DNA from 3 places in the Priestia sp. YIM B13551 genome. Region 3 is predicted to be linked to each of the others. Evidence: riboswitches for the same ligand, from Rfam matches in the RefSeq annotation. Region 3 holds a riboswitch; each other region holds the start of a gene.

Region 1 (2,203 bases), 910 kb from region 3:
AAATGAAATTGAGAAAATGAGCTAAAAAAAAGGCTGGGACAAACGTACTTTAGCCGAAGTGAAAAACGAACCATTGATCAAGGTGTTTGATTAGTGGTTCGTTTTTTTTGTTAAAGTGAACGTAGGTTTCACCTGTTCAGATCCTTCTAGCAGTTGATTGGAGGGCAAGAAGAAGACTCCTGCGGGAAAAGCGACGAGGAGGCTCAGCGGCCGCCCGCGGAAAGCGAAGTCTTGCACAGAAATCAACTGCGGTGTCACAAGCGGTTCAGCTCATGTATCCCATTTGTTCATCTTTAGATGGGCTACATTCAGTCACAACCTTTTTTTCTTCGAATCTATTATTTTAAAATAATGAATATACATAGAAAAATAAAGCTTTTAAAATTTCAAAAAATGTTGTTGACAGTAAATTTTAACAGGAGTAAGATTACTCTCATGAAACGTTCCACTGTGAAACGCTGAGTCTTTTCTGAAAGAGAAGGAAAGAGCGGAGGACCCAATTATCAGGGGTGAATCTCTTAATTGAGTAGGGTTACTTTCTTGACCCGAACCCGTCAGCTAACTTCGTAAGCGTTAAGAGAGAGGATGGTGTAATCGTGGTCGTTTTCTATAACAGCGGATAGCGCGTTCCTTTCAAAATATAGGCGAAAGGAGCGTCAAGATGCATTTATCTAAGCAAATGATTCAATTGATTGAATACCGAGCAATGTGCGACCAGCAATCTTTTGATCTAGCAAACCGCTATTTGTCTACGTTAGCTAATCAAAGTTTTAAACGCAGCAGTAAAAACCATAATTAAGTCTAAAAATTAAATAACAAATATACGCTTAATCAATTATGAGCGGGGGACCCAATATTTTGTACGTATGTACTAGGGGTGAATCTCTTAACTGAGTAGGGTTACTTCCATAACCCGAATCCGACAGCTAACTCCGTAAGCGTTTTGGGAGTAAAAAAATTCGTGTTGATCACGGCTTATTTGTCGTGCATTAAACCGCGGAAGAGAACTCTCTTCTGCGGTTTTTTTAATGGGGAAAATAGGAGAGCAGGTTATGTCTGCACCGTAAAGAGGATATAGTAGGGCTTTTAAAACGAGAGCAACAATACGTGAGGATTAAACAATCAAAGATAACCTTTCGCAGCTAGCTCACTTGGGCGTGATGCTTTACGCACAGAAACAGTCACTACGCTTAATCATGGGTGGTAAGAAACAGTTAGGAGGGAGCAACTTGGATATAATCATGCTTGGAACGCTTGCCATATTAACAGCTGCTATGTACGGAATTATTTGCTGGTCGTCTCATGTAGTAGACGAAAGAGAGGAGAAGTGAACATGTCGTTCATTTTGTTAGGTATTTCAGTTCTCGTTTTAATTTATTTAGTATATGTACTGTTAAATCCAGAACAATTTTAATAAGCGGAGGAATAAAACGTGGGAATTTTTCTACTATCAGTTGCGCTGCTGCTTGTTTTTGTAGCCCTTATTGCAAAGCCCGTAGGTATTTATATAGCGAATGTGTTTTCAAACGATAAAAACACTAGCTTGGTAGGGAAGATAGAATCGGTGATGTTTAAAGCGGCAGGAATTAAAGGGCATAATCAGACGTGGAAGCAATATGCATTTGCTCTCGTTTTGGCGAATACGTTTATGATTTTTGTGGTGTATCTTATCTTCCGGTTTCAAGAGGTACTGCCGCTTAACCCAAGCCACATCAAAGGAATGGATCCGGCCCTTGCTTTTAACACGGCCATTAGTTTTATGACAAATACGAACTTGCAGCACTACAGCGGTGAATCAGGTTTGTCTTATTTCTCGCAGATGGCCGCCGTTGTATTTATGATGTTTGCTGCACCAGCAACAGCCCTTGCAGTAGCAATCGCTTTTATTCGTGGGTTGGCAGGGAAGGAAATGGGAAACTTTTTTGTTGATTTTGTGAAATCAATTACGCATGTTTTACTTCCTATCGCTTTTATAACAGGCATTTTATTTGCGTTTTTAGGTGTTCCTCAAACGTTAAGCGGAACGGTGACTGCCCATACATTAGAAGGGGCATCCCAGCAAATAGCAAGGGGACCAGTTGCTTCTTTTCTTTCAATCAAAGAGCTAGGCAACAACGGAGGGGGATTTTTTGGTGTCAATTCAGCTCATCCATTTGAAAATCCTAATGCGTGGAGCAATGTATTACAAATCGTCCTTATGCTT
Region 2 (2,203 bases), on a different contig from region 3:
ATTTTTACCAATATTCCTTTTTGTTATTTATTCCCCTACGCACGCATTAGAGATGACGAGTACTTTCAGAATTGTAAATGATAAAAACGAGACGATTGCTTCAAAAGAAGTTTCATTTCAAGAAGGTGAGACATTATACGAAGTAACAAAAAGGGCCTTTAACATAGAAGAATCCCAAGGGAATATTATATCTATAAATGGTATCCATTCAATTCCAAAGAAAAATATACATTGGGCTGTTTTTGTAAACAGGAATTTTATAGAGTTAGGTTTAGATGAAGTCACGCTCAATGAAAATGATGAGGTAGTATGGGCTTTGAAAAATTGGGATAATCAAGAAATTTTAAAGTAAATAACATAGAAAATTAAAACATCCTACAAAAAGTAGTTGGTTATTATTCTAACTACTTTTTTGTAAGTTATAATTTCCGATAATGCTGATTATATAAACTAGAGGTGTATATGATATGCAGCTGAAAAACAGAAAAACCTACCCTGGTGTGTGATAGGGTAGGTTTTTCTGCTACATTATTTAACCAAAGGACTGAAGCCTCACGGCGTCTTGAGTAGTTTGCTCAAGATATCAAAATTTATTTATCTACATAAAAGAGAAAAACAAATTATATGAAAATTAGTTTTAATTGAAACGGCTCTTTACAAATGTAAAATTCAGGCGTATAGTACCTACCATACATATATGATCTTGCTATTTTCATACCTTTTATCGCTTAATCCACTAAGGAATGGGGGACCCATTTTTGTGTGCACTTGCACTTGGGGTGAATCCTTCGAAAAGAAGGTAGGACTACTCTAAAGGCCCGAACCCGACAGCTAACCTCATCAGCGTTTGGAGAGAAGGTTTGCTTTTATTTGTCCTGGAAAGAACACTAAGCAGAACCTTAGTGTTCTTTTTTGTGTTTTTTTTCTGAGATAGGGAATGATGAGAGTAAACTAATATAGGTAAATGGCAAAGGTTTCAGGAGGAGTTTAGATGAGTTATTCATCCCTAAAACGTTTATTAATTGGGAGGCCACTTAAATCAAAAGAGTTAGGTGAACAAAAGCTAAATAAGGTCAAGGCATTAGCTATTCTTTCATCTGATGCACTTTCATCCGTGGCGTACGGCCCAGAACAAGTCTTAATTGTGCTTGCTACCATTGGAATGATCGCATTTTGGTACTCCATCCCAATTGGTATTGGGGTACTTATTCTTTTAACGGCACTTATTCTTTCGTATCGCCAAATTATTTATGCGTACCCAGAAGGGGGAGGGGCGTATGTTGTATCGAAATATAATCTCGGAGAAAATGCAGGTCTTATTGCCGGAGGATCTTTATTAGTAGACTATATTTTAACGGTGTCTGTAAGTATTTCATCTGGAACTGATGCATTAACGTCTGCTTTTCCTGTTCTTCATGACTATAGAGTCATCATCGCTTGCTTATTGGTTATTTTTATTATGGTTTTGAACCTAAGAGGGGTAACAGAATCTGCGTCAGCCTTAGCCTATCCTGTTTATTTGTTTGTTCTTGCACTACTTCTATTAATAGGTGTAGGCATATGGAAAGTAGCGACTGGTCAGGTTTCTCCTGACGTTCATCCAGCCTTGGGAACTGTAGTTCCAGGGATTAGCTTATTCTTACTACTACGAGCTTTCTCATCGGGGTGTTCAGCCCTTACAGGTGTTGAAGCTATTTCTAATGCTGTAACGAACTTCAAAGAACCAGCTGCACGAAATGCAGTTCGTACACTTGTTGCGATGGGTATTATTTTAGCTATTCTGTTTTCAGGTGTCATGTTCTTGGCTTATTGGTTTGGAATTGTACCTAAAGCTGAGGAGACGGTTGTTTCCCAGCTTGCTTCCCAAGTATTTGGACGAAATGGTTTCTATTATTTTGTTCAAGGTACGACGGCTTTAATTTTAGTGTTAGCTGCCAATACAGGCTTTTCAGCCTTTCCTTTACTGGCTGTTAATTTAGCTGTAGATAAGTATATTCCGCGTATGTTTACGATACGTGGTGATCGTTTGGGCTATTCAAATGGAATTGTCACACTTGGAATTGCCTCTATTGCGCTCATTATAGCGTTTCAAGGTAATACAGAACGGTTAATCCCTTTATATGCGGTTGGAGTATTTATTCCATTTACGCTATCTCAAACGGGCATGATTGTAAAATGGCTAAGAGAAAAGCCAGCTGGCTGG
Region 3 (2,203 bases):
TCGTACCACAGATACTTTTTTATCGTTATCTCAGCGCGCTTCTCAAGCTAATTCGTGGGGAGCAGATGCATTTATGTCTATTCACGTAAATGCCGGTGGAGGAACAGGGTACGAAGATTATGTTTACAGAAGCGCTAGCAATGCCAGTAAAACGTTTCAATCAATTGTCCACGGCCAAGTACAGCCAACGCTGCTATCGTATAATCATCCGAATCGCGGTCGAAAGTCAGCCAATTATGCGGTGCTTCGCTTAACAAATATGCCCGCAGTACTAACTGAAATAGCTTTTATTGATAACCGCACCGATGCAGCACTTCTCCAAAACGAAGCTTTTTTAAAAAGCATGGGTGAATCGTATGCAAAAGGAATTGCCGTCTATTTGAATTTACCCCGTCGTGCAGTTCCAAACCCAAATCCAACACCAACACCAAATCCATCACCTTCTGAACCAGGTACAAAAACGTATACGATCAAGCAAGGAGATACGCTGTACAGTATTGCACAGAAGTACAATATAACAGTACAAGCGCTTCAAGAAGCGAATACAGGGCTTTCTGATCCTTTAACACTACAGGTTGGAAAAACAATTGTTATTCCTTCAGGGACTTCACCAAACCCATCTCCAACACCACCTGCTGAACAATATCCACTTCCCAATGGAATTTTAAAGCAAGGTGATTCTGGAGAAGCCGTGAAACAGCTTCAAAGAGCATTAAACGCAGTTAATTTTAAAGTAGGGTCAGTAGACGGAATATATGGAGTTCAAACGAAAGATGCAGTAAGACGTTTTCAGCTTGTGTATCTTCCTTATGATGTAGATGGCATTTATGGTCCTCAAACGAAAAACAAGCTAGCAGCCGTTTTAAAAGCAAAAAGTTAAAGCAAAAAGGTCTTCTGTAAGCGAGCAGAAGGCCTTTTGTTTTTCTGTTAAAAGCGCCTTAAGTACTATTTTATGGTTTACGTAAAATAATGCTTTACAAACCATTTGTACGGGAGTATATTATCTAAGAACAAAGGATAGTTATGAAAGAAACATGTTATCGATCATACCCTTTAACCGAAAATTATATTGACCTGTTATCGCTTAATTCGTCAGAAGTGGGGGACCCAAATTTGTGCATTGTCACTTGGGGTGAATCCTTTTTTTAAAGGTAGGGCTACTCTCATAGCCCGAATCCGACAGCTAACCCCATAAGCGTTTTGGAGAGGAGGTTTAAGCTGTGTAAAAACGCTGAGAACCCTTAGTGTTTTTTTTGTGCGCTTTTTTAACATAAAAAGGTATTTTTTAGGAATGATATCACTTGTTCGTGAACTTGTAACGGAGCTTAGCAATGAATAGTAAATAGTAGCTAGGCAATCATCGGAGGGAAATTGCGTGAACTATTCAGTTCTCAAAAGATTATTGATTGGAAAGCCGCTTAAAACAAAAGAGTTAGGCGATCAAAAGCTTAGTAAGCTTAAAGCACTGGCTATTTTATCTTCAGATGCCTTATCTTCAGTGGCTTATGGAACAGAACAAATTTTGATTGTACTTGCAACAGTCGGCGTCCTTGCCTATTGGTATTCGATTCCAATTGCGATTGGGGTATTGGTACTCCTGACGGCTTTAATTCTTTCATATCGTCAAATTATTTATGCGTATCCGCAAGGCGGAGGAGCTTATATTGTTTCGAAAACCAATTTAGGAGAAAATCCTGGGCTTATCGCTGGGGGGTCACTGTTAGTAGATTATATTTTAACAGTTGCCGTGAGTGTTTCAGCAGGAACCGATGCTTTAACTTCGGCTTTTCCAACGCTGCATCATTACAATGTAGTAATTGCGTGTTTGCTGGTGATTTTTATTACCGTTTTAAATTTACGTGGTGTAACAGAATCCGCTTCTGTATTAGCTTATCCGGTTTATTTATTTGTTATTGCTCTTATTTTGTTAATAGCGGTAGGCTTGTTTAAAATAGCGACAGGTCAAGTTTCACCTGAGCTTCATCCATCTCTCGGTACAGTAGTGCCAGGTATTAGTTTGTTTTTATTATTAAAAGCTTTTTCGTCAGGCTGTTCGGCATTGACAGGTGTAGAAGCTATTTCAAATGCAGTGCCTAACTTTAAAGAGCCAGGTGCAAAAAATGCTGTTCATACATTAATGCTGATGGGCGGTATTTTAGCCGTTTTATTTTCGGGCATCACGTTTTTAGCTTATTGGCTTGGC

The links. A riboswitch is a leader RNA that binds a small molecule or an ion and turns the genes downstream of it on or off. The one in region 3 is predicted to bind cyclic di-AMP.
Region 1: another riboswitch for cyclic di-AMP. It lies ahead of kdpF (K(+)-transporting ATPase subunit F); the one in region 3 lies ahead of ACFX4N_RS15060 (APC family permease).
Region 2: another riboswitch for cyclic di-AMP. It lies ahead of ACFX4N_RS27905 (APC family permease); the one in region 3 lies ahead of ACFX4N_RS15060 (APC family permease).

What each region holds. Positions count from the first base shown of each region.
Region 1 covers NZ_JBHZOX010000002.1:136,619-138,821, reverse strand. Annotated here, with positions in the region: gene ACFX4N_RS09735 (undecaprenyldiphospho-muramoylpentapeptide beta-N-acetylglucosaminyltransferase) at 1-25, shown strand, start outside; gene ACFX4N_RS09730 (hypothetical protein) at 154-297, shown strand; cyclic di-AMP (ydaO/yuaA leader) riboswitch at 447-589, shown strand; gene ACFX4N_RS09725 (hypothetical protein) at 662-799, shown strand; cyclic di-AMP (ydaO/yuaA leader) riboswitch at 815-955, shown strand; gene kdpF (K(+)-transporting ATPase subunit F) at 1,334-1,414, shown strand; gene kdpA (potassium-transporting ATPase subunit KdpA) at 1,439-2,203, shown strand, end outside.
Region 2 covers NZ_JBHZOX010000012.1:19,789-21,991, reverse strand. Annotated here, with positions in the region: gene ACFX4N_RS27910 (DUF4430 domain-containing protein) at 1-352, shown strand, start outside; cyclic di-AMP (ydaO/yuaA leader) riboswitch at 716-860, shown strand; gene ACFX4N_RS27905 (APC family permease) at 992-2,203, shown strand, end outside.
Region 3 covers NZ_JBHZOX010000002.1:1,050,356-1,052,558, reverse strand. Annotated here, with positions in the region: gene ACFX4N_RS15065 (N-acetylmuramoyl-L-alanine amidase) at 1-880, shown strand, start outside; cyclic di-AMP (ydaO/yuaA leader) riboswitch at 1,072-1,213, shown strand; gene ACFX4N_RS15060 (APC family permease) at 1,376-2,203, shown strand, end outside.